Regions from separate parts of the Pseudomonas sp. CH61 genome, predicted to be linked through region 2. Evidence: predicted binding sites of a transcription regulator. Region 2 holds the regulator's gene; each other region holds the start of a gene.

Region 1 (7,621 bases), 2.1 Mb from region 2:
CACCAGTCTGCGCAAGCTGACCAACCGCATCGTGCACCCCAAGGACGGTTTGTGGCGCAGCGATGCCAACAAGCTCGAGGTGCTCAACGCTCGTCGCGAAGAGCTGCTGGCCTCCAATGCCGATCCGCTCGAACGCATCTATTGGCTGCTGGAGGATGCCAAGCGTTACGGCACGCTGCCCTTCGCCGGGCTGGCCCGCGCCGGGTTTGTTGCCGTGCAGATGCTGCGATCGCTGGTCAGCGTCGGCGTGTTTTCGCAGGCGGATTACGATGCGTTCATGGCCGGGGTTTCCACGGTCAGCGGGCAGTTGGCCCGTGACCGCGCCACCCTCGACAAAACCACGTTCCTCGCCCGTTACGGGCATTTGCGACCGGGCACTTACGACATCCTCTCGCCGCGTTACGACGAGGCGCCGGAGCTGTATTTCGACTGGACGCAAAGCCCCGCCGCGCCGGAACCGCTGCGACCGTTTTCCCTGACGCTGCCGCAGATGCGCGAAATCGTCAAACAGCTCGAAGCCCATGGCCTGCAGCCTGATCCGGTGGGATTGCTGGACTTCCTGCAGAACGGCATCGAGTTGCGCGAGCTGGCCAAGTTTCACTTCACGCGTAACCTCTCCGATGCCTTGGCGCTGATCGCGCAGGTCGGTGCGCAGTACGGCATTGATCGTGAGGATCTGGCCTATTGCGACATCAGCGCCTTCCAGGAGCTGCATGTCGCCGCAGCAGATCCGAAGGAAGTGCTGATGCGCAGCATCGAACAGGGCAAGGCGCGTTACGCCGAAACGCTCAAGGTGTCGCTACCGCCGGTGATCACCTGCCCAGAAGATGTCTGGTGTTTCGAGTGGCCGGAAACGGCGCCCAACTTCATCACGCAAAAACGCGTGACCGCGCCGGTGGTGCTGTGTGATGACCGGGAAAAGCTTGCCGGGGCGATCGTCTGCATTCCCAATGCCGATCCGGGGTTTGACTGGCTGTTCGCCTACCCGATTGCCGGGCTGATCACCGCGTGGGGCGGGGCCAATTCGCACATGGCGATCCGTGCCGGTGAACTTGGTTTGCCGGCGGTGATTGGCGCCGGCGAAGTGCTCTACCGTCGCTGGTCGACGGCGGACTTTCTGCACCTCGATTGTCCGGGGCGCCGAGTAGAGCTGATGTCATGAAAGTGGCCGCGATCAGCCAGCGTGTCGACACACACCCTGAGCGCGGCGAAAGCCGTGACGCGCTGGATCAGCGCCTGATCGCGTTTGTGCTGGCGGCAGGCTTTATCCCTGTGCCAGTGCCCAACGACTGGAAATCACCCGATGACCTCGACCGCTGGCTGGCGGCGGTAAACCCGCAAGCCATCGTGCTGTCGGGCGGCAATGACATCGGTCAGTGCCCGGCTCGCGACCTCACCGAAAGCAGGCTGCTGGACCACGCACAGGCGCGCCATCTGCCGTTGCTGGGGATTTGCCGGGGTATGCAGATGCTTGCGCACTGGTCGGGTGTCTCGTTGAAACCGGTCACCGGCCATGTACGCACCCGGCATCAGTTATCCGGGCAGATCGCCGCCGAGGTCAACAGCTATCACTCCCTCGCCCTCGCCGATTGCCCGCCCGGGTTCGAGGTGCTGGCGCGCAGCGAGGACGGCGAAATCGAAGCGATCCGCCACCTGCAACGACCGTGGCAGGGCTGGATGTGGCACCCGGAGCGTGAAAACGATTTCGCGTCGCACGACCTTCAGCGTCTGCAGCAACTGTTTGGCGAAACCGAATCCACTGAAGAACTCACGGGATAGACCTGTTGTGAAAGCCATTATTCTGGCTGCCGGACGTGGCAGCCGCATGAAAAGCCTCACCGATGAACGTCCAAAATGTCTGGTCGAATTGCGCGGTAAACCGCTGCTGGAATGGCAGCTGGAGTCATTGCGGGCAGCGGGTATCAGCGACATCGCGGTGGTGACCGGCTACAAGCGCGAGCTGCTGGCAGGGCGTGGTCTGAGCGAGTTTCACAACCCGCGCTGGGCCGAAACCAACATGGTTTCGTCACTGGCCTGCGCCGAGTCCTGGCTTCAGGGCGAGCCGTGCATCGTCAGCTATTCGGATATTTTCTACAGCCCTGTTGCCGTGCAGTCGTTGATCAACTGCGAAGCAACGCTGGCCGTAACCTACGATCCCAACTGGTTGCAACTGTGGACCGAGCGCTTCGGCGACCCGTTGCTGGATGCCGAAACCTTTCGCCTGAGCGCCACGCACACATTGGCCGAAATCGGCAACAAGCCGCAATCGGTGGACGATGTTCAGGGGCAGTACATGGGGCTTTTGCGCTTCACGCCCGAAGGCTGGGCGGAAGTCGTACGGCTGCGTGCCGAACTGTCGCCGCAGCAACGTGACAGCATGCACATGACCAACACCCTGCAACGCGTTATCGATGCCGGTCGTGTGCCGATTGAAGCCGTCGCCTACACCGGCGAATGGGGAGAGGTCGACTCCAGTGAAGACCTCTCGGTGTATCAATAAGGCGCCGGCGTCTTAACGGAAGCGGTCAACCTCCTGACGCAGTTCGGCCGCCAGGCTTTCCAGTTCCTTGGCGGTCACGGCCAGATTCGACACCACTTCACGCTGCTCACTGTTAGCCATGGCAATGCTTTGCAGGTTGCTGCTCAGCAAGGTCGCTGTGCTGCTCTGCTCCTGAGTCGCCGTGGTAATCGCGGCAAACTGCTGACCCGCCGAACGGCTCTGCTCATCGATGCGCGCCAGCGCCGAGGCGACATTGGCGTTACGCGACAGACCTTCCTGCATCAGCACATTGCCCTGTTCCATGGTGCTGATCGCGTTGCCGGTTTCCTGCTGGATGCTGTGGATCATGCTGGAAATTTCATCCGTGGCCTGGCGAGTTCGCGAGGCGAGGCTGCGCACTTCATCCGCAACCACGGCAAAGCCGCGTCCTTGTTCGCCGGCACGGGCGGCTTCAATAGCGGCGTTGAGTGCCAGCAAGTTGGTTTGTTCGGCAATCGAAGTAATCACGCCGACGATGCCGCCAATTTCCTGCGAACGCTGACCGAGGGTGTTGATCACGGTGGCGGTGCTGTTCAGGGCGCCAGCGATTTGCTCCAGCGAGGACGACGCTTCTTCCATCGAGCTGCGACCAATCTGCGTTTGCTGAGCGTTTTCCTGCGCCAGACGCTGGGTCGCGCCCATGTTGTCGGCAATGTTCAGCGAGGTTGCGCTGAACTCTTCCACCGCACCGGCCATGCTGGTGATTTCGCCAGACTGCTGCTCCATGCCCTCATAAGCACCGCCGGACAAACCGGACAACGCCTGCGCACGGCTGTTAACTTCTTGCGAGGCACGACGGATGTGCTCAACCATGGTCGATAAAGCCTGACTCATCTGATTGAACGCGCGAGACAGCTGACCGATTTCGTCGTTGCTCGAGACGTTCAGACGCACGCTCAGATCACCGGCGCCCAAGGCCTCGGCCTGACGTACCAGATCGCTCAGTGGTGCCAGTTTGCTGCGCAGCAACCAGACTACGGAACCGACCGCCAACAACATCGCCAACAGGCTGCCAATAGCCAATTGCGTACCGACGCTCCAAGTCACCGCGCGAATCTCGGCTTTCGGCATGCTCGCCACGACCGACCACGGCCCGCCGTCGAAAGGCACGGCAACGCTGTAGAAATCCTCGGACTTGTCGTCCCAGAACTGACCTTTGCCCGGTGTTTTCGCCAGACCATTGATCACCGGAATCGCCTGATCCAGTGCCTGCACACCCGCCGGGGCGACCAGCCATTTGTTTTGCTCGTCGAGCAGCGCCAGGGAACCGGTCTGGCCGATGCGGAAGCGCTTCAGGTTATCGAACTGGGCATTCTGCGCGTCGGTGTAATCGAAGCCGACGAACAGCACTGCAATCACCTTGCCGCTGCCGTCACGCACTGGCGTGTACTGAGTCATGTAGGAACGATCGAACAGCAAGGCGCGACCGACATACCCCTGTCCTGCCATCAGCTTCGCGTAGGCCGGGTGTGCGTGGTCGAGCAAGGTGCCGATGGCGCGAGTGCCGTCCTGTTTGGTCAGCGAGGTGCTGACCCGTACGAAGTCTTCGCCGCTGCGCACGAACAGTGTGGCAACACCGGCGGTCATTTGCTTGAACTCGTCGACTTCCTTGAAGTTGTTGTTCAAGACTTCGCTGCCCAGGTGCAAGCCCGGGGTCTGGGTGCCTGCCACCGTCACCGGTTCACTCGGGTGAATGCTCAGACCCGCGCTGAAGCGCTTCTCGAACAACCCGCTCAGGCGCTGGGTGCTTTCACGCAGCGTGCCGTGAAAGGTACTCAGTTGGTCGGCCAGCAGCCGTGCCTCACTGGCCAGATGCTCTTCACGGGTGGCGAGGTTGGCGGAATCCAGCGAACGCAAGGCGAACACCGTACTGCCACTGATGACTATCGCCAGTATCACGGCGAGGGCGAGGCCTAACTGTGAGGCGATCCGAGCGCGAGGTTGAGACATGACAGCTCCTGGCCGAACTTTCCGATCCTCCTTGATCGCAGCTCGGATAATTTTTAATAGTGGGGGTGAATCGTGGATACCGGCACGACGGTTCCACATGCACGTATTCGGCGGTAAAGCCGAATACTTGAGCGAGCAGCAGGGTTATGGCACAAGGCCGGCATTGTGGCGGCTCGAACGTTTCAGCTCAAGCGTCTTACATCCGGCAGTTCCATGGCGCGGACTTCGCCTTGCAGAAAGTCGCTGAGGCGGCGCAAACGTTCACCGCCCGGACGGGTTTTTGGCCACACCAGGTAATAATTCAGTCCGCTGGCGACCGCCGTTGGCCACGGCAGGCTCAGGCGTCCTTGCGCGACGTCCTCGGCAACCATCAACAGATCGCCCATCGACACACCGTAGCCGCGCGCCGCTGCGATCATCCCCAACTCGAGGGTATCGAACACCTGCCCGCCCTTGAGCGACACCTGATCGGACAGCCCCATCTGCTCCAGCCAACTGCGCCAGTCGCGACGGTCGGGTGTCGGGTGAAGTAACTCAGTACAGGCCAGCCGAGCCAGATCCCACGGCTGATCGTTCAGCAGGTTAGGCGCCCCCACCGGAATCAGCTCTTCAGGAAACAGCAGGCTGGCCTCCCAGTCCGGCAGAAAATGCCCGTCACTCAACAACACAGCACAGTCGAAAGGCTCATCGTTGAAGTCCACCGAATCGACATCCATCCAGGCGCTGGTCAGTTGCACTTCGTTGCCCGGCTGCAAGTGGCGGAAGCGACTGAGCCGCGCCAGCAGCCAGCGCATGGTCAGGGTCGACGGCGCCTTCATGCGCAGAATGTCGTCTTCGGCGCGCAAGGTATTGCAGGCCCGCTCCAGCGCACCGAAGCCTTCGCGGATTCCCGGCAACAGCAAACGCGCCGCTTCGGTCAGCTGCAGGTTGCGACCACTGCGATGGAATAGCCGGCAAGCGAAATGATCTTCCAGGGTTCGAATATGCCGACTGACTGCGCTCTGGGTGATCGACAACTCTTCCGCCGCACGGGTGAACGAACTGTGCCGTGCCGCCGCTTCAAATGCGCGCAGGGCATACAAGGGAGGAAGACGACGGGACATACAGAAAGCTCCTATAGCGGGATGCAGCCGGACTGACAGAATCTACTCAGGATGAGTTTTACTCATGCAATCCATCCTTTTTATCCCTTTGTGCAACGCCTGCCAAGCGCCGAGAATCAACGCTCTCCTGTTCCCTCTGAAATCGACTGGTGATGACCATGCAGCATCCTGTGCGTACCGAACTCTGGGCCATCCTGCGGCTGGCAGGGCCGTTGATTGCTTCACAGTTGGCGCACATGTTGATGGTGCTGACTGACACCTTGATGATGGCGCGCCTCAGTCCGGAAGCGTTGGCTGGCGGCGGACTGGGTGCGGCGACTTATTCGTTCGTGTCGATTTTCTGCATCGGCGTGATTGCGGCGGTCGGCACGCTGGTGGCGATTCGCAAAGGTGCCGGCGACATCATTGGCGCCGCACGGCTGACCCAGGCCGGGTTGTGGCTGGCGTGGCTGATGGCGCTGGGCGCCGGGCTGCTGTTGTGGAACCTGAAACCGGTTTTGCTGTTGTTCGGCCAGACCGAAACCAACGTAAACGCTGCCGGGCAATTTCTGATTGCCCTGCCCTTCGCCCTGCCCGGTTATTTGAGCTTCATGGCCCTGCGCGGTTTCACCAGTGCAATCGGCCGGGCAACCCCGGTGATGGTCATCAGCCTTGCCGGCACGGTGGCGAATTTCCTGCTCAATTACGCGCTGATCACCGGCATGTTCGGCCTGCCGAAAATGGGCCTGACGGGGATCGGACTGGTCACGGCAATCGTTGCCAACTGCATGGCGTTGGCATTGGCCTGGCACATCCGTCGGCATCCGGCGTATGACGCTTATCCATTGCGTGCAGGCTTGTCGCGACCCAACGGGCAATATCTCAAAGAATTGTGGCGTCTCGGCCTGCCAATCGGCGGCACCTACGCGGTGGAGGTCGGTTTGTTCGCCTTCGCGGCGCTGTGCATGGGCACCATGGGCAGCACGCAGTTGGGCGCGCACCAGATTGCCCTGCAGATTGTTTCGGTGGCATTCATGGTGCCGGCGGGCATGTCGTATGCGATCACCATGCGTGTCGGCCAGCATTACGGTGCCGGGCAATTGAGCGATGCGCGGATGTCCGGGCGGGTCGGGATCGTCTTTGGCGCCGTGGTCATGCTGGGTTTCTCCATGGTGTTCTGGTTGCTGCCGAATCAGTTGGTCGGGTTGTTCCTCGATCACAACGATCCGGCGTTTGCCGAGGTGATTCGTCTGGCGGTGAGCCTGCTGGCGGTGGCGGCGTGGTTTGAGTTGTTCGACGGCACGCAGACGATTGCCATGGGCTGCATTCGAGGGCTCAAGGATGCCAAGACCACGTTTCTGGTCGGGCTCGGCTGCTATTGGCTGATCGGTGCACCGGCCGCGTGGTGGATGGCGTTCCACCTCAACTGGGGGCCGACGGGCGTCTGGTGGGGGTTGGCGCTGGGGTTGGCGTGTGCGGCGGTGAGTTTGACGCTGGCGTTTGAATGGAAGATGAAGCGGATGATTCGGCTGGAGCCTGCGTCATCAAGTCAGTTCACTGTCCCGCAGACCGACTGAGATCCCTTGTAGGAGTGAGCCTGCTCGCGATAGCGGTGTGTCAGACAACTCATCATTTCTGACACACCGCTATCGCGAGCAGGCTCACTCCTACATTGGTTATGTGTTCAGCTCACGATTTCAAGGGCAGACTGCTGGCTTGAGCCAAACGTCAGATATTCAACCAGTTCCGCCAATGGCAACGGCCGGCTGATCAGATAACCCTGCACCTGATCGCAACCAAACCCGCGCAGCAGCTCCAGTTGTTCCGGCGTCTCGACCCCTTCCGCCACCACTTCCAGATGCAGGTTGTGCGCGAGATTGATCATCGCGTGCACCAGTTTGCGGTTCTCCTCGCGCTGCTCCATGCCGCCGACAAAGCTCTTGTCGATTTTCAGCAAGGTGATTGGCAAGCTGTTGAGGTGCACGAACGAGGAAAACCCGGTGCCGAAGTCATCCAGCGAGAAACGCACGCCGAGACGGCCGAGGGCGTC
Region 2 (7,621 bases):
TGTTTTTTACCTTCAACATTGCCCTGTCGATTGTCGTCCTGCTGGTCTGCGTGTATGCGCTGCGACCGCTGGATTTCGCCGTGTTCCCGACGATTCTGCTGGTCGCGACGTTGTTGCGGCTGGCGCTGAACGTGGCCTCGACGCGGGTGGTGATGCTCCACGGTCAGGACGGCCACGCCGCTGCCGGTAAGGTGATTCAGGCCTTCGGTGAGGTGGTGATCGGCGGTAACTACGTGGTCGGTATCGTGGTCTTCGCGATCCTGATGATCATCAACTTCGTCGTAGTGACCAAGGGTGCCGGGCGGATTTCCGAAGTGAGCGCGCGGTTCACCCTCGATGCGATGCCCGGCAAACAAATGGCGATCGACGCCGACCTCAACGCCGGTCTGATCGACCAGAACCAGGCCAAGGCGCGTCGTCAGGAAGTCGCCCAAGAGGCTGAGTTCTACGGTTCGATGGACGGTGCCAGCAAGTTCGTTCGTGGTGACGCCATCGCTGGCCTGCTGATTCTGTTCATCAACCTTATCGGCGGTATGGCCGTGGGTATCTTCCAGCACAACATGAGCTTCGGTGATGCCGGTCGGGTTTACGCCTTGCTGACCATCGGTGACGGTTTAGTGGCGCAATTGCCATCACTGTTGTTATCGACAGCGGCAGCGATCATGGTGACCCGTGCTTCCGGTTCTGAAGACATGGGCAAGCAGATCAATCGTCAGATGTTCGCCTCGCCGAAAGCGCTGGCGGTGGCGGCCGGTCTGATGGCGGTGATGGGCCTGGTGCCGGGCATGCCGCACTTCTCGTTCCTGAGCATGGCCGCGCTGGCCGCTGGCGGCGCGTACCTGTTCTGGAAGAAGCAGAACGTCGCCAAGGTCGTGGCACTGGAAGAGGTCAAGCGCCAGCAGGAGCTGCTGCCGTCGCCGGCTCGCGCCATGGAAACCAAAGAGCTGGGCTGGGACGACGTGACGCCCATCGACATGATTGGTCTGGAAGTCGGCTATCGCTTGATTCCGCTGGTGGACCGCAATCAGGGCGGGCAATTGCTGGCGCGGATCAAGGGCGTGCGCAAGAAGCTCTCGCAGGATCTGGGCTTCCTCATGCCGACCGTGCACATTCGTGACAACCTCGATCTGGCGCCAAGCGCCTATCGCCTGACCCTGATGGGCGTGATTCTGGCCGAAGCCGAGATCTACCCGGATCGCGAACTGGCGATCAACCCGGGCCAGGTCTACGGCACGCTCAACGGTATCAACGCCAAAGATCCGGCTTTCGGCCTGGAAGCGGTGTGGATCGAAATCAGCCAGCGTGCGCAGGCACAATCGCTCGGTTACACCGTGGTCGATGCCAGCACCGTGGTCGCGACCCACTTGAACCAGATTCTGTACAAGCACTCCAGTGAGCTGATCGGTCACGAAGAAGTGCAGCAACTCATGCAATTGCTGGCCAAAAGCTCGCCGAAACTGGCTGAAGAGCTGGTGCCGGGCGTGGTCTCGTTGTCGCAGTTGCTCAAAGTGCTGCAAGCGCTGTTGGCTGAACACGTGCCGGTACGCGATATCCGCAGCATTGCCGAAGCCATCGCCAACAACGCCGCGAAGAGTCAAGATACCGCCGCGTTGGTGGCTGCGGTGCGGGTTGGCGTATCCCGTGCAATCGTCCAAAGCATTGTAGGCACTGAGTCCGAGCTGCCTGTGATCACCTTGGAACCAAGGTTGGAACAAATATTGCTCAATAGTCTGCAGAAGGCAGGACAAGGCTCGGAAGAGGGTGTTCTGCTGGAGCCAAGCATGGCCGAGAAGCTGCAGCGTTCGCTCATCGAAGCGGCGCAGCGTCAGGAAATGCAAGGTCAGCCAGTGATCCTTTTGGTCGCTGGCCCGATCCGCGCGATGCTCTCGCGCTTTGGCCGCCTCGCAGTCCCTGGATTGCATGTGCTGGCCTACCAGGAAATACCGGACAACAAGCAAGTGACCATCGTTGCGACAGTAGGGCCCAACGGCTGAGGTAGTGGTTTATGCAAGTTAAGCGTTTCTTTGCCGCCGATATGCGTCAGGCCATGAAGCTGGTTCGTGATGAGCTGGGCGCTGATGCCGCCATCATTGGCAATCGCCGCATTGCCGGCGGTGTCGAGCTGACGGCGGCACTGGATTACAAATTGTCGGCGCTGGCGCCACGGGTTCCGAACATGGAACTCGAAGACGAGCTGCGCAAGACCCAGTCGCGCATCGTCACCGCTCAGGCCGAGTTGAGCCTGCGTGGCGAAGCTGATGGCAATAGCAATCGCCAGATCTTCGCCGGGCTGCCGTTGACGGCTGGCCTGCCGCTGACCGCTGCCGAACCGCTGAGCGAGCCGACTTACGCCGCACCGGCGCGTCCGGCCCCGGCGCCGGCGCAGTCTTCCGGCGGCGTTGATCCGCGTGCACTGGATTCGATGCGTTTTGAATTGAACAGCCTGCGCGAGCTGATGGAAGTTCAGCTCGGCACCCTGGCCTGGAATCAACTGCAAGGCAGCCGTCCGGCGCAAGCCAATCTGTATCGCCGTCTGCAACGTATCGGCCTGTCCGGTCCGTTGTCGCGCGATCTGCTGGCGATGATCACTGATATCGAAGAACCCCGTCAGGCCTGGCGCATGTTGCTTGCGCACCTGGCGCGGATGATTGCCGTACCGGAAGTCGAGCCGCTGGAAGAGGGCGGTGTGATTGCCATGGTCGGCCCTGCCGGCATGGGCAAGACCACCACGCTGGCCAAGCTCGCCGCGCGTTATGTGCTGAAATACGGCGCGCAGAATGTCGCGCTGGTGAGCATGGACAGTTTCCGTATCGGCGCTCAGGAACAACTGAAGACGCTGGGCCGCATTCTCAATGTGCCAGTGACTCACGTCGATCCGGGCCAATCGCTGGTGCAGGCGCTGGATCCATTGCTGCGCAAACGCGTGGTATTGATCGATACTGCCGGCCTCCAGGCCAGCGATCCTGCGCTGCGCATGCAGCTGGAAAGTCTGGCCGGACGTGGCATTCGTTCAAAAAATTATCTGGTCTTGGCAACCACCAGCCAGAAACAGGTTCTAACCGCCGCTTATCACAGTTACAAGCGTTGCGGGCTAGCCGGGTGCATCCTGACTAAACTGGATGAAACGGCCAGCCTTGGCGAAGTGTTGAGCCTGGCGATCAGTCATGAATTGCCGGTCGCGTACCTGACCGATGGCCCACGGATTCCGGATGATTTGCATCTGCCGCGCCGTCATCAACTGGTCAGCCGCGCCGTCAGCGTGCAAATGCAGGAAGAACCCAGCGAAGAAGCCATGGCTGACATGTTCGCTGATATCTATCACAGCCCGACCAAGCAGGTAGGCTGAGGTATTCATGAACAGTTTTTGTACCTACATCGATGGTCTGCCATGCATTGTTCCGGTTGTGAACGCGCAGCCAGTAATGTGGCCTCCGTCTATGCAAGACAAGGTAAAGAAATAACATGGGCAGCATGCATCCCGTACAGGTGATCGCGGTGACCGGCGGCAAAGGTGGCGTCGGCAAGACTAACGTGTCAGTGAACTTGTCGCTGGCGCTGGCAGAGCTTGGCCGTCGGGTCATGCTGCTGGACGCCGATCTGGGACTGGCGAACGTCGACGTTTTGTTGGGTCTGACCCCTAAACGCACACTGGCCGACGTGATCGAAGGCCGTTGCGAATTGCGCGACGTGCTGTTGCAAGGCCCCGGTGGCATCCGCATCGTCCCGGCCGCGTCCGGCACGCAAAGCATGGTGCACCTGAGCCCGGCGCAACATGCCGGTCTGATTCAGGCGTTCAGCGACATCGGCGACAATCTCGACGTGCTGGTGATCGACACCGCTGCGGGTATTGGTGACTCGGTAGTCAGTTTTGTACGCGCCGCGCAAGAAGTGTTGCTGGTGGTCTGCGATGAGCCGACTTCCATTACCGACGCCTACGCACTGATCAAACTGCTCAACCGCGATTACGGCATGAACCGCTTCCGCGTGCTGGCCAACATGGCGCAGAGCCCGCAGGAAGGGCGCAACCTGTTCGCCAAGTTGACCAAGGTCACGGATCGTTTCCTTGACGTCGCTCTACAATACGTCGGCGCCGTGCCTTACGACGAAAGCGTGCGTAAAGCGGTGCAGAAGCAGCGTGCGGTGTACGAAGCCTTCCCGCGTTCCAAGTGCGCGCTGGCGTTCAAGGCGATCGCGCAGAAGGTCGACACTTGGCCGCTGCCCGCCAACCCGCGTGGCCACCTTGAGTTTTTCGTCGAGCGCCTCGTGCAGCAAACGGCAGGGCCCGTGCTATGACCGCAAGCGGTATGAACTACTACAAGAAGTCGGCACGTGACGCGCAGTACGAACTGATCGAGCGTTACGCGCCACTGGTTAAACGCATTGCCTACCACTTGCTGGCGCGCTTGCCGGCGAGTGTGCAGGTCGAAGATTTGATCCAGGCCGGAATGATCGGCCTGCTCGAAGTCTCGACCAAATACGACGCCAGCAAAGGCGCCAGTTTCGAAACGTACGCGGGCATACGAATCCGCGGCGCGATGCTCGACGAAGTGCGCAAAGGGGACTGGGCGCCACGCTCGGTTCACCGCAATACCCGGATGGTCAGCGACGCAATTCGCTCAATTGAAGCTAAAACCGGCCGTGATGCTAAAGATCACGAGGTTGCGGCCGAACTCCAATTGAGTCTCGACGATTACTACGGGATTTTGAATGACACCTTGGGCAGCCGCCTGTTCAGTTTCGACGACCTGCTGCAGGACGGCGAACACGAAGGGCTGCACGAGGATGGCGCGAGTGCTCATCTTGAGCCGTCACGCGATCTGGAAGATGAACGTTTCCAGGCGGCGTTGGCGGACGCGATTGCCAATTTGCCGGAGCGTGAGCGACTGGTGTTGGCGCTGTACTACGACGAAGAGCTGAACCTCAAGGAGATCGGTGAAGTCCTTGGCGTCAGTGAATCGCGGGTCAGCCAGTTACACAGCCAGTGCGCGGCCCGTTTGCGGGGGCGTTTGGGGGAGTGGCGAGCGCGCTGAAGGCAGTGTGGGGACACTGCGAACGAGGCTGGTGCGGTGATGAACGGCACCGGTCTTGCTCTGTTGTGCTCCAGACAGTCTTCGAGTGCTGCGCCGATTGATTGAAGTGGCGCGTCCAGGTGCTGGGCGCGTTTAAGACTGCTTGGAGGTCGAATTGAACAAAGACATGAAAATCCTCATCGTTGATGACTTCTCAACGATGCGGCGGATCATCAAGAACCTGCTGCGCGATCTTGGGTTCACCAACACCGTCGAGGCTGACGATGGCGTGACTGCCATTCCAGTGCTCAACAGCGGCAGCATCGACTTTCTGGTAACGGACTGGAACATGCCGGGCATGACCGGTATCGACCTGCTGCGTCACGTGCGTGCCGATGAAAAACTCAAGCACCTGCCAGTGCTGATGGTGACTGCAGAAGCCAAGCGCGAGCAGATCATTGAAGCCGCTCAGGCCGGTGTAAACGGCTACGTAGTCAAACCTTTCACGGCTCAGGCGTTGAAAGACAAAATCGAGAAGATTTTCGAACGCATCGGCTGATGAACGCGCGGGGGAGCTATGGAGCATAACGAATCTTCACAGGGCGATTTCGAGTCGACCCTGAAAAAACACGCGGTCGAACTGGTCGAAAGCCTTGAAAAAGGCAGGTTCGGCGACGCTGTGCAACTGATCCATGAGCTCAATCAGACCCGTGACCGTGGCCTGTACCAGGAAGTGGGCAAGCTCACACGTGAACTGCACAGTGCGATCGTCAACTTCCAGATCGACCCGAACATGCCGCAGGCCGAGGAAGTGTCGCAAATCACCGACGCCACCGAACGCCTGGGCTATGTGGTCAAGCTGACGGAAGCCGCGGCCAACCGCACCATGGATCTGGTGGAAAGCGCTACGCCGGTGGTCAATGGTCTGGCTGACGAAGCCCAGACTTTGAGCGCCGATTGGGGTCGCTTCATGCGTCGCGAGGTCGGGGCTGAAGAGTTCCGTGAACTGGCGCGCCGGGTCGACGGTTTTCTGTCACGCAGCAGCACGGACAACCGTGCGGTGTCGAGCAATCTCAACGACATCCTGCTGGCCCAGGATTACCAGGACCTGACCGGTCAGGTGATCAAGCGTGTGACCCAACTGGTCACCGAAGTCGAAAGCAATTTGCTCAAACTTGTGCTCATGGCCAGTCAGGTCGACCGCTTTGCGGGCATCGAACATGACCGCGCCGCGATGCTTGCAGAAAAAGATCCACAAAAACATCTCTCGCAGGGTGAAGGTCCGCAGATTCATGCCGATAAACGAGAAGACGTTGTGTCCGGTCAGGACGATGTGGACGATTTGTTATCCAGCCTCGGGTTCTAGAGTTTTGGAATTTTAGGTTTTTTGGGTTTTTAGACCTGTAGGAGCACCCCATTAATGAGCTTCGGCGCCGATGAAGAGATCCTTCAGGATTTCCTGGTTGAGGCCGGCGAGATTCTTGAGCAACTGTCCGAACAACTGGTCGAGCTGGAAAGCCGTCCGGATGACGCAGATCTGCTCAACGCAATTTTTCGCGGTTTCCACACTGTAAAAGGGGGCGCCGGCTTCCTTCAGCTCAATGAGCTGGTGGAGTGCTGTCACATCGCCGAAAACGTGTTCGACATCCTGCGTAAGGGTGAGCGTCGCGTTGATGCAGAACTGATGGACGTTGTCCTCGAAGCACTGGACGCGGTGAACAGCATGTTCACTGAGGTTCGTGAGCGTGCTCCGATCACCGCCGCCACCCCGGAACTGCTGGCCGCCCTGGCGCGTCTGGCCGAACCGCAATCGGCGGACGCAGCCCCGGCTTCGCCGGTGGCCGAGATGATCGAAGAACTGGTCGTCGAAGGCGACTCGGGCGACATCACCGATAACGAATTCGAACAACTGCTGGATTCGCTGAACGCCGTCAAGGCTGAAGCTGAAGCCCCGGCCGCTGCTGCGCCTGCGCAAACGGCCGCTGAAGCAGCGAGCGATGAAATCACCGATGCCGAGTTCGAGTCGTTGCTCGATCAACTGCACGGCAAGGGCCAGTTCGCGGTGGACGCGGTTGCGCCAGCGGCGGCAGCCCCTGCGGCTCCGGCCAAGGGCGACAGCTCTGACATCACCGACGACGAATTCGAAGCTTTGCTCGATCAGTTGCATGGCAAGGGCAATTTTGCCGTGGATGCGCTGGAGTCGGCGATTGCTTCGGCACCGGCGCCGGCTGCTCCAGCGGCCGCCGCTGCCGGCAGCGACCTGATCAGCGATCACGAGTTCGAATCGCTGCTCGACGAATTGCACGGCAAAGGCAAGTTCACCGAAGTCGGCACTGCCGCTGCTGGCAGTGCTTCGACCGTCGCCACACCGGCTGCCAAGGCACCGGCCGCTGCTGCAGCGCCCAAGCCTGCCGCCAAGCCTGAGCCAAAAGCCGAAGCGCCAAAACCGGCTGCTGCTGCACCGGCTCCGGCCCGTGCGCCGGCGACACCGCCACCGGAAAAACCGGCGAGCGAAGCCGAAACCACCGTGCGCGTCGACACGGCACGTCTCGACGAAATCATGAACATGGTCGGCGAGTTGGTGCTGGTGCGTAACCGTCTGGTGCGTCTGG
Region 3 (7,621 bases), 3.1 Mb from region 2:
CAGGGCGATGGTGCCGTTGGCGTTTTTCTGGGTCTGTGCTTCAAGCACTTTGGAGAAGTCCAGATCCCGCGCCTTGTAGTTCGGGGTGTCGGCGTTGGCGATGTTGTTGGCCAGCACTTCGGCACGCTGGGCGCGGAAGCCCAATGCCTTTTCGTGAATGCCGAGCGCTTTATCGAAGCTGATGCTCATGTCGGGAACCTTCAGGTGACCGGTTTTTCGTAACTGAGCTTTAGCAAGCGCCGTGCCAAACCATAATCCCCCTATAAACCGGGGCTTTGCCGGGAGTCGGCAAAGCGGCAATGCCAGAAAAGCGGCAACCGGTTTCCGCCGGATGCCGCTTTTCTGCCGCTTGCCGTCCATCTCATACACACCACGGTCCCTGTAGGAGTGAGCCTGCTCGCGATAGCGGTGTGTCAGGCACCGATGATGCTGAATGTGCTACCGCTATCGCGAGCAGGCTCACTCCTACAGGGGTTTTGTGGTGTCAGGGAGAAATTCCGCAGGCACAAAAAACGGCAGGCCTTTGCGGGCCTGCCGTTTTTTGTGTTGCCGATGCAATCACTTCGCCTGGTAAATGATCCCCGGGCTGCACTGCACCATCTGGTAATGGTCCGGCAAACCGTTCAACGCTTCGGAAGCGCCAAGGAACAGATAACCGCCCGGCTTCAACGTGCTGTGAATGCGCAACAGGATGTCTTTCTTCACTTCGGCAGAGAAGTAGATCAACACGTTGCGGCAGAACACGATGTCGAACTTGCCCAGCGCGGCATAGCTGTCGAGCAGGTTGAACGAACGGAACTCCACGCGGTTCTTGATCGGCGCCTTGATCACCCAGCGCCCCGGCCCTTTCGGGTCGAAGTAACGCTGCAAACGTTCCGGCGACAAACCACGACCGATCGCCAGGCTGTCGTACTCGCCCGTCTTGCAGTTGGTCAGCATAAGGCCGGACAAATCAGTGGCAACGATCTGCACACCCATCTTCAACTGGCCAAGGTTGCTGCGCTCGAACTCGTCGATCGACATCGACAGCGAGTACGGTTCCTGGCCCGACGAGCACGCCGCCGACCAGATCCGCAGACGCTGGTTGGGGCTGGCCTTGATCGCTTCAGGCAGTACCTTGTTCTTCAAGACTTCAAACGGATAGGTGTCACGAAACCACAGGGTTTCGTTGGTCGTCATGGCATCGACCACCTGCTCGCGCAAACCGCTGCGCGGCTGGGTCTGGATGCGCTGAACCAGCTCACCCAAGGATTTGATGCCTTGCTGCTCCATCAGTTTGTTGAGACGGCTCGAGACCAGGTATTGCTTGTTTTCACCGAGCAAAATGCCACAGGCTTTTTCCAGGAACACCCGGAACTGTTCGAAATCCAAATTACCCGTAGACAATGATGCCGCCTCTTAAATCGTGTTGACCGCCAGGGGCAGAAGGCCCCTAGCTGATATCTGCTGCTTTGATCCGGTCGACTACCCGGGATGCCAGGTCATCAGGGCGGAACTTGGCCAGGAAGTCATCAGCACCGACTTTCTTGACCATCGCCTGATTGAATACCCCGGACAACGAAGTATGCAGGATGATATGAAGCTTTTGCATGCGTGCGTCGCCGCGGATTTCCGCCGTCAGGGTGTACCCGTCCATCTCCGGCATCTCGATGTCGGAAATCATCATCAGGAACTCTTCTTCCGGCTTCTTGCCCTCGTCGACCAGCTTGCGCAGGTAATCCAGCGCCTGCTTGCCGTCGTTCAGCGCCACCACTTCGACACCGATCGTCTGTAGACAACGCGTGACCTGCTTGCGCGCCACCGACGAGTCATCGACCGTCAAGACACGCAACGACAGTGCCTTGGTCTGGGTCTCGACATCGACCACGCCCACCGAAATCGCTTCCGGTGTCGGCGCAACTTCCGCCAGCACTTTCTCGACGTCGATGATTTCGACTAACTGATTGTCCACCCGAGTCACAGCGGTCAGGTAATGATCGCGACCCGTGCCCTTGGGCGGTGGATGAATCTCTTCCCAGTTCATGTTGACGATGCGCTCCACCGAGCGGACCAGGAAACCCTGGGTCTTGGTGTTGTACTCCGTGATGATCACGAACGGGTTGTTCTTGTCTTTCAACGCTCCGGAACCGGTGGCCATTGCCAGATCAAGGATCGGAATGGTCGCCCCCCGGATATTTGCCACCCCGCACACGACAGGACTGGACTTGGGCATCAACGTCAGCGACGGGCACTGCAACACTTCCCGCACCTTGAACACGTTGATTCCATAGAGCTGCTGACCGTCAAGACGGAACAACAACAGCTCCAGGCGATTCTGCCCTACCAGTTGCGTGCGCTGGTTCACCGAATCCATTACACCAGCCATGCCCAGACTCCTACATCAACGCCAAGTGTTGTTGCGACGCACATTCATTGCTAAACGGCACGGCGCTTGCTTTTTAACTCGTATGAACGCTCAAACGACATTTTTTCGACGCCTGACATCTCCCCTCCGCAGAGGGCTTTGTGCTGCGGGCGCTATTTGCTGCTTTTTTGCTGGCAGCCCTGCCATTGCTGATGCGGTTACCTTGCCTGACATGCTTATCGGCGTCACTCAGGGCTTTCTTGAGTTCACCGTAGAAGACTATCTGGCAACCAGTCAAACGGAAGGCCGCTACGAAATCGAAGTAAACCAGCTCGACCCCCGCATGCGCATGCCTATGTGCGACAAGGAATTGACAGCGACTTTGGAGAGTCCCGCACGTCCGTTGGGCCGGGTTACCGTGAAGGTTCGCTGCGAAGGCGCCTCGCCCTGGACCGTGTTCGTGCCCGCTCAAGTCCGCCTGTTTCGCGAGATCGTGACCACCACCCGACCGCTGAAACGTGCAGGGATTATCGAACCACAGGACGTGACCCTGCGTGAGCGCGACGTGAGCACGATCAACCAAGGCTTTCTGACGTCGGTAGACGAAGCGATCGGGCAGAAATTAACCCGACCAACGGTAGCCGATCAGGTCATCACCTTGGTTCATCTGGAACAGGCCGAAGTCATTCGCAAAGGCGATCAAGTGGTCATCACCGCCCGCAGCGGCACGCTCGCCGTGCGCATGCCCGGGGAAGCGCTGGCCAATGGCGGTTTGAAGGAACAGATCCGGGTGAAAAACCTCAACTCGCAACGGGTCATCAAGGCGCAAGTCACCGCGCCGGGCCAAGTGGAAGTCGCGATGTAGAAAACTGGCGCTGACCCCGGCTGTTCCCTAAACTGTGCCGCAGCAGGACACGCGCCGGCGCATGCAAGGCTCATTGTAAATGTGCCTAAAGTTTTCCAGGGGATGGCCGAAAACATGGCAAGCGTCCAAATTCCCAGAGGTTTTTATCATGGTCATCGATTTCAGCCGTTTGAACAGCTCCTCGTCACTTACGGGCAGTACACGTACCAGCAACGCCAAGGAAACCGCCGAAACCGGCACCTCCGCGCCGCTGAATACCCAGGCCGAACCGGCCAGTACCGCAAAAAGCGGGGAATCGGTACACCTCAGCAATGAGGCTCAACAGTTGCAGAAGGTCACTGACAAGCTGCGCGATCAACCTGCTGTCGACAAAGCCCGTGTGGCCGAGTTGAAAGCCGCGATTGCCGATGGCAGCTATAAAGTCGACAGCAACCGTGTAGCCAGCAAACTGCTCAACTTCGAAGCCCAGCGCTAGGCCTTTGCCGGCGCGAGGCTTTTGGACGCTTAACACCCAAGGCCAGCCATGCACGACACTAATTTATTGCAACTGATCAACGACGACTTTGCTCCAGCTCAACAATTGCTGGAGTTGCTGCAAACCGAATCTCTCGCGTTGCACGGTCGCGACATGCCCCTGCTGGAAGAAATTCTGGCGCACAAACAGGCATTGATCATTCTGCTTGAACAGCATGGCCGCAAACGCAGCGAAATACTCGCCAGCCTCAACTTGCCGACAGACCGCAGCGGTCTGGAGCAACTGGCTGGCCAGTCGAGCATTGGCGAGCAGTTGTTGACGCAAGGCGATGCATTGACCGATCTGATTGCTCAATGCCAGGCCGCCAACGTCAAGAACGGCCAGTCGATCCAGATCCAGCAGGCCGCCACGGCCAATCAGCTGAAGATCCTCACGGGTGGTGAAGCGCCGGCGCTGTATAACGCCAGCGGCACTTTTGCCAAACCCGCCACACCGCGTCCGCTCAGCCAGGCATGAGCCGTTGATGCGCCAGCACTATCAACCCGAGAAACATGCTGGCAAAATGCTGGCAAGTCGTCATATTTTGTCTGGAGATTGATAAACCGTGTCCAACGCCCTCAGCGCGGATGATGCTCCGCAGCCCCCTAAGGTGCTTACCACGCCACTGGAAATCTCCAGCAACCTGCGCCAGCTGCAAGAGAGCCACGATCCGCTGATCATCACCTTTCATGAGCGCAGCCAGCGCTTCCAGAGCTATCTGATCAAAGTTGACCGCGACAGCGCTTCGATCGCGCTGGACGAGATGATCCCGCGTGATGGCGAACGCTTTCTGCTCGCCGGCGAACCATTCAAGGTCGAAGGTTTTCATGACGGTGTGCGCATTGCCTGGGAATGCACCGGCACGCTGAATATCGAAGAGTCCGAAGGTGATCGTTTCTACACCGGCGAGCTGCCCACTGAAGTGGTTTACCACCAGCGCCGCAATGCCTTCCGCGCCGCGCTGAAACTGACTGATCTGGTCAGCGTTGAACTGGGCGGCGAAAAGCTCAAGGCTCCGATCAACGGCAAACTGCTGGATATCTCCGCGACCGGCTGCAAGCTGCGTTTCGAAGGCGATATCACTGATCGTCTGCAATTGGGCCAAGTCTATGACCGCCTGATCGCGCCGCCACTGTTCGGCAACCAGCCGACCTCCGTCGAATTGCGCTATCTGCACTTCGAAGAAAAACTCAACATCACCTTTGCCGGCCTGCGCTTCCACAACATCAGTGGTCAGGCAGCGCGCAACGTTGAGCGTTTCGTGTATCAGTTGCAACGTGAAGCACGCCGTTTCGACAAAGACGATATGTGATTCGCAGCGACAATAAAAAGGGCAGCCCCTGGTGGGACTGCCCTTTTTTATGCGCGGTGCTTTTTGTTCAGTTCAGGGTCTTCCGCCGCTGAGATCCGGTGCAGGCTTGTCGCTACCGCTATCCGATTCCGCTTCTGCTGCAGGCTCTGGCTGCGCATCGGCTTCAGGCTCCGGCTCGGGAGTCGGCGGCGCTTGCACAGGGTCCTGCACCATCTGCTCCTGCACCACCTGCTCGTCTACTCGAGGGTCAAGCGCTGCCACCAGTGGCGAGCTGGACATGCTGTCGGGCATGGCCACGTGATGCAGCGGCGCATCGTCGACCTGATGCAGATTGGTCACGGCTTTCGGCCGTATCCGCCATACCAGCACCAGCGCGAAGAAGCTGAAAAACGCATACAGGCTCTGACTGCCGAAAAGCTTCATCAGCACACCCGCGAGCAACGGCCCGATGCTCGCACCGACCCCGTAGGTCACCAACAGCATCGCCGTCAGCGACACCCGGCGATCACCCTCGACATGGTCATTGGAGAACGCCACCGCCAGTGGATACAGACAGAACTGTACCAGCGAACAGAGAAAGCCAACCCCGAACAGCACCTCAAGCGGCACCTGCGGCAACACCGCCAACGGCAACGCCGCCACCGCGAGGAACCCGGCAAAGCAGCGAATCAGCAACGCCCGGTCATAACGATCGGACAACCAGCCCAACGGCCACTGCACCAGCAAACCAGCAAAGATGCAGCTACCCATGAACAGACCGACCTGCTCGGTCGACAGTCCCTGCTGCGAGGCATACAACGGTGCCAGACCGTAGAACGAACCGATGATCAAACCGGCACCGAGCACCGTGCTCAAAGACTGCGGCACCCGCTTGATAAAGAAGCGCGGTTCCATCGGTGCCGGATGCAGGGGCGCCGGGTGAATCCTTCGAGTCAATGTCACAGGCACCAGACACAGCGCAAAGCACAGCGCGACCAGCATCAGCAGTTCCAGACCCAGCCCTGGGTGCATGACCAGAATCAATTGACCCAGCACCAGGCCAAGGTAAGACGCGATCATGTAACCGCTGAACACCAGACCTCGCTGATTGGCGTCAGCCTGCTCGTTGAGCCAGCTCTCGATCACCATGTATTGGCACATCATGCCCAGACCGACAATGGTCCGCAGCACCAGCCACGCCGGCAGCCAATCGACCAGCCCATGGCCGAGCACCGCCGCCCCGACGATCCCGGCACAGGCGGAATAAGCACGAATATGCCCGACACGGGCGATCAGCCGGTGACCGATCTTGCCGCCCAGCACCAGGCCGAAATAGTTGGCCGCCATCAGCGCACCGACCCAGAGGCCGTCGACATTGTCAGCGGCCAGACGCAAGGCCAGATAAGTGGATAGAAGGCCCGAGCCGATCAACATCATCAGCGAGGCGAAATACAGCGCTCGAAAGGATTTCCAGATTTGGCGCATCGGCGTTCCGAGCGGCTCCTTGCAGTAAATATCGGGCTACCAGAACGATAGCCCGATGGCGGCGGTACGTCAGGCCTGGGCTGCTAGAACACGTCGTTCCCAGGGAGTGATTTCATCAAAGAAGCTGGTCAACTCCATGGTCTTCGAAGCGATGTAGCCTTCGATGAACTCCTGTCCGAACAGTTCCCTCGCCAATTGGCTACGTTTCAGACGTTCGAGCGCGGCATGCAAAGTACACGGCAGCGAGAGGTTGTCCGGCACTTCGAACTCGCCCTGAATCGCCTCGCTCGGTTCCAGCTCATGCTCGATGCCATGCAAACCGGCAGCCAGACTGGCCGCAATCGCCAGATACGGGTTCGCATCGGCGCCCGGCAAACGGTTTTCCACCCGACGAGCAGCCGGCGCACTCGCCGGAATTCGCAGCCCGGCCGCACGGTTGTCGTGGGACCAGCACGCATTGTTCGGCGATGCATAGGGATGGCACAGCCGCTGATAGGAATTCACATTGGGTGCAAACAGTGCGGTGAAATCAGCCATGCCTGCCTGCTGACCACCGATGAAGTGGCGGAACATCGCCGTCGGCTGGCCGCTTTCGTCGCTGAAGACATTCTTGCCACTGCCGATGTCGACGATGCTCTGGTGAATGTGCATCGAACTGCCCGGCGTGTGTGCCAGCGGTTTAGCCATGCACACCACGGTCAGACCGTGCTTGAGCGCGACTTCCTTGAGCAGATGTTTGAACAGAAAGGTCTGGTCGGCGAGCAACAGCGGATCGCCGTGCAGCAGATTGATCTCGAACTGGCTGACACCCATTTCGTGCATGAAGGTATCGCGCGGCAGTCCGAGTGCCGCCATGCATTTATAGACTTCGTTGAAGAATGGCCGCAGACCGTTATTGGAGCTGATGCTGAACGCGGATTGGCCATCCTCGCGGCGACCGTCGAGACCGACTGGCGGGCGGAACGGTTGGGTCGGATCGGTGTTGGGGGCAAAGACAAAGAATTCCAGCTCGGTCGCCACCACCGGCGCCAGGCCCCGCGCGGCATAACGGGCAATGACTTTTTTCAACTGGCCACGGGTCGACAGACTGGAGCTTTCGCCGGTCAGTTCATCGGCATCGCA
Region 4 (7,621 bases), 3.1 Mb from region 2:
CGATGGCGTCAGGCGCTCAGGCGCGCGGTGACTTCGTTCAGTTGCCCGGACAGACCGTGCAGGTTCTGGCTGGCACTTTCGGTGCGCTGCACGTTGTCGAGGTTGGTGCTGGCGATCGAAGTGATCTCGGTGAGGTTGCGCGAGATGTCCTCGGCCACCGAGGTCTGCTCTTCGGCAGCGGTAGCGATCTGACGGTTCATGTCGCGGATCGCTTCTACGGCGTGAGTAATGCGTTCCAGCATCGCGCCCGCCTGGGTCACCTGCTCGACACTTTCTTCGCTACGCGTCTGGCCGCTGTCGATGGCTTGTGCGGCGTCCACCGCACCGGTTTGCACGCTCTGAATGATCTGGTTGATCTCGATGATCGACTCGGCAGTGCGCTGTGCGAGATTGCGCACTTCATCGGCAACCACCGCAAAACCACGCCCGGCCTCACCGGCCCGCGCCGCTTCAATCGCAGCGTTGAGCGCCAGCAGGTTGGTCTGTTCGGCGATGCCACGAATCACTTCCAGCACTTTGCCAATGCGGCCGCTGTCGGCTTCCAGACGACGAATCACCGTGGCGGTGTTGGCGATTTCACCGCGCATCTGGGTGATCGAGTGAATGGTGCTCTGCATGACCTTCTCACCCTGCTGGGCAGACTGGTCGGCATCGTCCGCAGCACGCGCGGCATCGGCAGCGTGACGCGCCACTTCTTGGGCGGTGGCGGACATTTCGTTCATCGCCGTGGCCACTTGATCGGTGCGGTTGAACTGCTCGTTGGTGCCGCCGGCCATGGTCGTGGCGATCGCATTCAACTCACCGCTGGCGCTGTCCAGATCACTGGCGCTGCGCTGCAAACGGGTGAAGGTGTCGGCGAGGAAATCGCGCAGGGTATTGGCCGCTGCGGCGAGGTTGCCCAGTTCATCCTGACGGTCGCTGACCACACGTTCGGCCAGTTTGCCGCGGCTCAATTGGGTGACGTAATCGATGAGTTTGCGGATCGGATCGACCAGGTTGCGGTTGACCAGCCACAGGCTGAGCAGGCCGATCAACAGGCCCGACGCGAGCATCACCAGCAGCCCCAGCCACACGGTGCGATCGGCCTCGGCACTGATCAGCGCCGACTGTGCACTACCCTGCTTGCGCAACTCAGCGACCAGTTCGCTCATCTGATCACTGGCGGCACGGTCAACGCCTTTGACCGCCGCGTCACCCGCCGCCGGATCACCACCGGCAGCCACGTAGGCATCGCGTCCCTTCTGATAGGCGCTACCCAGTTGACGGTGTTCGTCGCGCAGGCGTTCGATGCGCGATTTCAGACTGGGCTCAATGCCTTTCTGCCCGGCCAGTTCACCAAGGATGTTCTGTACATCGCGCTGCCGGTCTTCGAACTGGCCCCAGTACTTGGCCAGATCCGCCGGTTGTTTGCCGCGCAGCAGGACGTTTTTCCACTCCTGCACCTGCACCTTGAATTGCAGGTTGGCTTCGTCGATCAGTTGCGAGGTGTGCAGGGGACCGGCGATCAACTGGCTGTAGCTTTGCACGCCGTTGGAGAGGAAATGAAAACAGGCCAGCGCAATCAACAGCACCGCCAGCAAGCTGCCGCTCAGCAGGGCGAGGATTTGCGCTCTCAGGGATTTTTGCAGCATCGAAAGATACTCAGGACAAGAATGAGGCACGCCCGGTAAGGCGTGAAATTGTGCCGGACATCCATGTCGGCGAGCCTTGGCTCATGGCCAATGGCGCGCAACCTAACGCAACTGTGATCGGCGCGCCAGAGCGCTTCTTGAAGAAAATCCGACCGTCGGTAAGTCGCTGATTTGACGTCACTTTACTGTCATATAAATGTCATGTGACATTGCGATGATGCGGCTCAGTGAACCTGCCATTTGCGCGACCGACGCACCCTCCTCGCAGCGAGCCTTCATGAACCACAGCCTCGATATCAGTCATCGCGATCCTGATCTGTTTGGCCTGCTCTACGGCTTCCGTTTCCTGCCCGGCGAACGGGGCCGCGAAGTCGATTCGGCCACGGCACTGCGCTGTTTGCAGGACGATAGTGACAGCGGCGAATTCCTCTGGCTGCACCTCAATCTGGCGCATGCAGCGTGCGAGCGCTGGATGAAAAGTCATCTGCAATTGCCCGAAGAGTTTTTCGAGGCGCTGCACGAAGGCTCGCGTTCGACGCGCATCGAGCATGTCGACTCGGCATTGCTGGCGGTGGTCAACGATGTGGTGTTCAACCTCAGCAGCATGGTTTCTTCGGATGTGTCGACGCTATGGGTTTGTGTGCGCAGCAAACTGATCGTCAGCGCGCGCTTGCAACCGCTGCACTCGGTGGACAAATTGCGCTCATCGGTGAAGGCCGGCGAGCGCTTTCGTTCGCCCTCGGAACTGCTGGTGCATCTGCTCCGTGATCAGGGTGAGGTGCTGACGCAGATCGTGCGCAAGACCAGTCTGAGTGTTGATCAGGTCGAAGACGAATTGCTCTCCTCGCGGCTGTCGACCAACCGTGCAGAACTCGGTGCCAACCGCCGCGTGCTGGTGCGCCTGCAACGGCTGCTGGCGCTGGAGCCGGGCTCGTTGCTGCGTCTGCTCAACCGGCCGCCGCCGTGGTTGCAGAAGGAGGACGTCAAGGAACTACGCAAATCCACCGAGGAGTTTGCGCTGATCATCAACGACCTCACTGCCCTCGGCGAGCGGATCAAACTGCTCCAGGAAGAGATCGCCGCCAACCTCAACGAACAGAGCAACCGCACGCTGTTCACCCTGACCGTGGTCACGGTGCTGGCGCTGCCGATCAACATCATTGCCGGTTTTTTCGGAATGAATGTGGGTGGCGTGCCGTTGTCGCAGGATCCGGAGGGGTTCTGGATATTGGTCGCGCTGGTGGCGACGTTTACCGTGATTGCCGGGCGTTGGGCATTTCGCAAGCGCGGGGATTATTGACCACCGAACCTGATGTCCAGCACAGATCACCTGTGCGAGCCTGCTCGCGAAAGCGATCTGTCATTCAACAATGATGGTGACTGACACTCCGTCTTCGCGAGCAGGCTCGCTCCCACGGGGGACCTCATCGGCCTTAAGACCGACGGTGGGATTAATCCGCCAAACACTGACATGGCGCAGTCTCTCTGTAACATTCTGCAACGATCATGGGCGACATTCCTTCCCTCGCTCAGGATTGTCCTGCTATGGCTACTCCCTCCCTGACCGCCAGCCCCGCGTCCGCCGCCAGCGGCAGGCCTGCCCTCGACAAGAAAACCGGCCCATTCACCTACGTGATCTTTTTCGCCGTGCTGGCGATGGGAATGCTGTTTACCGCTTACAGCCTGATGCACGACATGCACGAACTCGGCACGGTGGTCACCACGTGGACGCCGTTTCTGCTGCTCGGCGTCGCGCTGCTGATTGCTCTGGGCTTTGAGTTCGTCAACGGTTTCCATGACACCGCCAACGCCGTGGCGACGGTGATCTACACCCACTCGCTGCCACCCAATGTCGCCGTGGTCTGGTCGGGGTTCTTCAACTTTCTCGGCGTGCTGCTTTCGAGTGGTGCGGTGGCGTTCGGCATCATTGCCTTGCTGCCGGTGGAGTTGATTCTGCAGGTCGGTTCGTCCGCTGGTTTCTCGATGATTTTCGCCCTGCTGATTGCGGCGATCCTATGGAACCTTGGCACCTGGTGGCTGGGTTTGCCAGCCTCGTCTTCGCACACCTTGATCGGTTCGATCATCGGCGTCGGTGTGGCCAATGCCTTGATGCATGGCCGCGACGGCACCAGCGGTGTCGATTGGGCACAGGCGACCAAGATCGGTTATGCGTTGCTGCTATCGCCGTTGGTGGGTTTCGGTTGTGCGGCACTGTTGCTGCTGGCGCTGCGCGCCTTCGTGAAGAATCGTTCGCTGTATAAAGCGCCGGAAGGCAACACGCCGCCGCCATGGTGGATTCGCGGTTTGCTGATTCTGACCTGCACCGGCGTGTCCTTCGCCCACGGCTCCAACGACGGGCAGAAAGGCATGGGCCTGATCATGTTGATTCTGGTCGGCACACTGCCAATGGCTTACGCCTTGAACCGCACCATGCCGGAAGAACAGTCGTTGCAGTTTGCCGCCGTGGCGCAAGTCACCCAGCAAGCGCTGGTGAAAAGTGCACCGCTACCAACGCCTGCCGATCCGCGTGCAGTGCTCTCCGACTATGTGCGCAGCAAGGACGCCACGCCGCAACTGATCCCCGCCCTCGCCGCCCTCACCGGGCACATTGGTGAGGAAGTCAAAGGTTACGGTTCGCTGGCAAAAGTCCCGGCCGAAGCCATGGGCAACGTGCGTAATGACATGTACCTGGCCAGCGAAAGCATTCGCCTGATGGACAAGAACAAGGTCGGCAATTTCGACGCCGACACCAGCGGCAAACTGCAACTGTTCAAGCAACAGATCGACAACGCCACGCGGTTTATTCCGCTCTGGGTGAAGATCGCCGTGGCCATCGCGCTCGGGTTGGGCACCATGGTCGGCTGGAAGCGGATTGTGGTGACGGTCGGCGAGAAGATCGGCAAGACCCACCTGACGTATGCGCAGGGTGCGTCGGCGGAAACCGTGGCGATGCTGACCATTGGCGCGGCGGACATGTTTGGTTTGCCGGTGTCGACGACGCATGTGTTGTCGTCCGGTGTGGCCGGGACCATGGTCGCCAACGGTGGCGGGTTGCAGATGAAGACCATCCGCAATCTGTTGATGGCGTGGGTGCTGACCCTCCCGGCGGCGATCCTGCTGTCAGGCAGCCTGTACTGGCTGTTCACCCAGATCTTCTGACGGACGAAGATCCCCTGTAGGAGTGAGCCTGCTCGCGATAGCGGTGGGTCAGTTTAATCAATGTTGACTGATACACCGCTATCGCGAGCAGGCTCACTCCTACAGTTTTGACCGGTGTTCAGGTTTAGAGCGCGGAGCGAATCAGATCGCCCAGCCAATCCATAAACACCCGCACTCGCAAGGGCAAATGCCGCTGCCGCGCATACAGCAATGAAATGCCCATCGCCGGCGCGGTGAATTGCGGTAGCACCGTCACCAGTTCGCCGTTGTCCAGATGCGGCTGCATGCCGGTACGCGGCACCTGCGTCAGACCGAAACCGCCGAGGCACGCCGACTCGTAAGCGTCTGTGCTGTTGACCGTAATGCTGCCAGCCATCGGCAAGCGTTTAACCTGCCCGCCCTCCTCGTACACGAACCCTTCCGAACGCGAACCGAGCACGCCAACGTAATGCACCAGCCGATGCTGCGCCAGATCTTCCAGTGTCTGCGGCACGCCGTAGCGCGCGAGGTACGCGGGACTGGCGCAATTGACCATGGGGAAGTCACCGAGGTGCCGCGCGACCACCGATTGATCCGGTTGCGCGCCAATCCTCACCACGCAATCGAAGCCTTCGCTGAGCAGATCCACGCGGCGATCGGTGCTGCTGATTTCCAGCTCCAGATTCGGGTGGCGATCCATGAACTGCGGCAAGCGCGGCATGATCAGACGCCGCGCGAGAATGTTCGGCAGATCGACCCGAATGCGCCCGGTCAGCGAAGCCTCGTCCTGGCGGAACAAGCCTTCGATCTCGTCCATGTGCGAGAGCAGATCCTTGCTGCGTTCGTACAGCACCAGTCCGTCCTGCGTCGCCTGCACCTTGCGCGTGGTGCGTTGCAGCAGGCGCGTGCCGAGTAACGCTTCGAGCGCTTGCACATGCTCGGAAACGGTCGATCGCGGGAGACCGAGATTTTCCCCGGCGAGGGTAAAACTCGACAGTTCGCTGACCCGCACGAAGGTGCGCAGCAGTTCCAGTTTGTTCATTAGGCACCTGTCGATTGTTCGGCTGAGCCGATCAGTGATTCCGGTTTCACTCTGTTTATCACCTCACGGCGGATAAATAAACTGAGTCCCATCACCACTCACCGCAATCGAGGAAGCCTCCATGAATCGTAAAATCGCATTGATCACCGGCGCCAGCCGTGGCCTGGGCAAGAACGCCGCCCTGCACCTCGCCGCTCAGGGCATCGACATCATCGGCACTTACCACAGCCGTGCTGATGAAGCCCAGGCGCTTGTGAGCGAAGTGCAAGCACTCGGCGGCAAAGCCGTAATGCTGCAACTGGACGTCGGTCGCAGCGAAAGCTTTGCCGATTTCGCTAAACACGTTGAGCAGGCGTTGCAGCAGACTTTCGACCGTCAGCGTTTTGATTTCCTGATCAACAATGCCGGGATCGGTGTGCATGCACTGTTCGCCGAAACCACGCCGGAGCAGTTCGATTTGCTGATGAATATCCAGCTGAAAGGGCCGTTCTTTCTGACTCAGCAGTTGCTGCCACTGATTAACGACGGCGGACGCATCATCAATATTTCCAGCGGCCTGACCCGTTTCAGCCTGCCGGGTTACGGCGCTTATGCGGCGATGAAAGGCGCGATGGAGGTGCTGACCCGATATCAGGCGAAGGAGTTGGGTGCGCGGCAGATTGGCGTGAACATTCTCGCGCCGGGCGCTATCGAAACTGACTTCGGTGGTGGCGCCGTGCGCGACAACTCGGCGCTGAATGCGATGGTCGCCAGCAACACCGCGCTGGGCCGTGCCGGGCAGCCGGACGATATTGGCGGAGCGTTGGCGCTGCTGCTGTCGCCGGGCGGACAGTGGATCAATGGCCAACGGGTCGAGGCATCAGGCGGCATGTTCCTCTAACCAACGCTGAAACACCGTCACATGTAGTAGCTGCCGAAGGCTGCGATCTTTTGATCTTGATTTTAAAGGGCAAGATCAAAAGATCGCAGCCTCCGGCAGCTCCTACACGGGGATCGAGGTTAGTTCTGGAAAGTGTTGCGGGTCATGAAGCGCTCGCGCACCACGTCATAGCCCCAGTGATACACGTAGGTGTACGGCAGGAAAAACAGCAGCACACCGATGTCGAGCAGAAACGCCTGCCACAGGCTGACCGACAGCCACCAGGCAATCAGCGGCACGCCCATCACGATCAAACCACCCTCGAAAAGCAGCGCGTGCACCACTCGCACCCAAGCGTTGTGCGGGAGGTTCATGCGCTCCAGCAAACGATCAAAGAAGCGGTTGAACACCACGTTCCAACCGAGCGCCAACAGCGCGATCAACACCGTCACGGCGCCCATTTCAAGCATCGGTTTTTGCATGATCCACGCCAGCAACGGCGTGCAGATCAGAATGGCCAGCAGTTCGAAACCGATGGCCTGAAAAATACGTTCAGTGATGGATTTGTGGGCAGTCATGGCCTGACTCCTTGAGTGAAGATGGTTGCCATGATCTATGCTCGCATCGATACTTCATAACCAATAACCATCGATCAAGGCGATAGTTGATGATCTCTCAGGAAGTGCTGCTCGCGTTTGTCCAGGCGGCCACCCAAGGTTCGTTTTCCGCGGCGGCGCGTAAGCTCGGGCGCAGCCAATCGACCATCAGCGCGGCGGTGGCCAGCCTCGAGATCGATCTGGACCTGGTGTTGTTTGATCGCAGCAGCCGCAAACCGACCCTGACACCGGCCGGGCATGTGATGCTGCAACGCGCCGAGGCGATTCTGGCGGCCAGCAGTCGCCTGGAAATGACCGCGCGACAGTTGTCCCAAGGCGTCGAGCCGAAGCTGAC

Evidence for each region. Region 2 encodes FliA, which starts transcription of late flagellar genes. Its sites were predicted from a motif close to CTAAAGTTTNNNNNNNNNNNGCCGNTAA; they were not measured.
Region 1: a site for FliA is predicted at 4,594-4,621, ahead of AC5SEM_RS24995 (methyl-accepting chemotaxis protein). Genes of this name have one in related genera too.
Region 3: a site for FliA is predicted at 3,295-3,322, ahead of flgM (flagellar biosynthesis anti-sigma factor FlgM). Genes of this name have one in related genera too.
Region 4: a site for FliA is predicted at 1,746-1,773, ahead of AC5SEM_RS18650 (methyl-accepting chemotaxis protein). Genes of this name have one in related genera too.

What each region holds. Positions count from the first base shown of each region.
Region 1 is NZ_CM182098.1:5,531,963-5,539,583, forward strand. It holds gene AC5SEM_RS24980 (PEP/pyruvate-binding domain-containing protein) at 1-1,162, shown strand, start outside; gene AC5SEM_RS24985 (gamma-glutamyl-gamma-aminobutyrate hydrolase family protein) at 1,159-1,779, shown strand; gene AC5SEM_RS24990 (phosphocholine cytidylyltransferase family protein) at 1,787-2,500, shown strand; gene AC5SEM_RS24995 (methyl-accepting chemotaxis protein) at 2,513-4,489, opposite strand; gene AC5SEM_RS25000 (LysR substrate-binding domain-containing protein) at 4,672-5,592, opposite strand; gene AC5SEM_RS25005 (NorM family multidrug efflux MATE transporter) at 5,751-7,148, shown strand; gene AC5SEM_RS25010 (putative bifunctional diguanylate cyclase/phosphodiesterase) at 7,256-7,621, opposite strand, start outside.
Region 2 is NZ_CM182098.1:1,020,954-1,028,574, forward strand. It holds gene flhA (flagellar biosynthesis protein FlhA) at 1-1,994, shown strand, start outside; gene flhF (flagellar biosynthesis GTPase FlhF) at 2,006-3,346, shown strand; gene fleN (flagellar synthesis regulator FleN) at 3,463-4,293, shown strand; gene fliA (RNA polymerase sigma factor FliA) at 4,290-5,030, shown strand; gene AC5SEM_RS04635 (chemotaxis response regulator CheY) at 5,197-5,568, shown strand; gene AC5SEM_RS04640 (protein phosphatase CheZ) at 5,587-6,375, shown strand; gene AC5SEM_RS04645 (chemotaxis protein CheA) at 6,430-7,621, shown strand, end outside.
Region 3 is NZ_CM182098.1:4,085,344-4,092,964, forward strand. It holds gene flgB (flagellar basal body rod protein FlgB) at 1-189, opposite strand, end outside; gene cheR (protein-glutamate O-methyltransferase CheR) at 559-1,386, opposite strand; gene AC5SEM_RS18300 (chemotaxis protein CheV) at 1,433-2,365, opposite strand; gene flgA (flagellar basal body P-ring formation chaperone FlgA) at 2,448-3,209, shown strand; gene flgM (flagellar biosynthesis anti-sigma factor FlgM) at 3,358-3,684, shown strand; gene AC5SEM_RS18315 (flagella synthesis protein FlgN) at 3,733-4,200, shown strand; gene AC5SEM_RS18320 (flagellar brake protein) at 4,289-5,035, shown strand; gene AC5SEM_RS18325 (MFS transporter) at 5,108-6,499, opposite strand; gene AC5SEM_RS18330 (glutamine synthetase family protein) at 6,569-7,621, opposite strand, start outside.
Region 4 is NZ_CM182098.1:4,160,618-4,168,238, forward strand. It holds gene AC5SEM_RS18650 (methyl-accepting chemotaxis protein) at 9-1,631, opposite strand; gene AC5SEM_RS18655 (transporter) at 1,909-2,931, shown strand; gene AC5SEM_RS18660 (inorganic phosphate transporter) at 3,177-4,790, shown strand; gene AC5SEM_RS18665 (LysR family transcriptional regulator) at 4,915-5,811, opposite strand; gene AC5SEM_RS18670 (SDR family oxidoreductase) at 5,933-6,691, shown strand; gene AC5SEM_RS18675 (multidrug/biocide efflux PACE transporter) at 6,811-7,248, opposite strand; gene AC5SEM_RS18680 (LysR family transcriptional regulator) at 7,338-7,621, shown strand, end outside.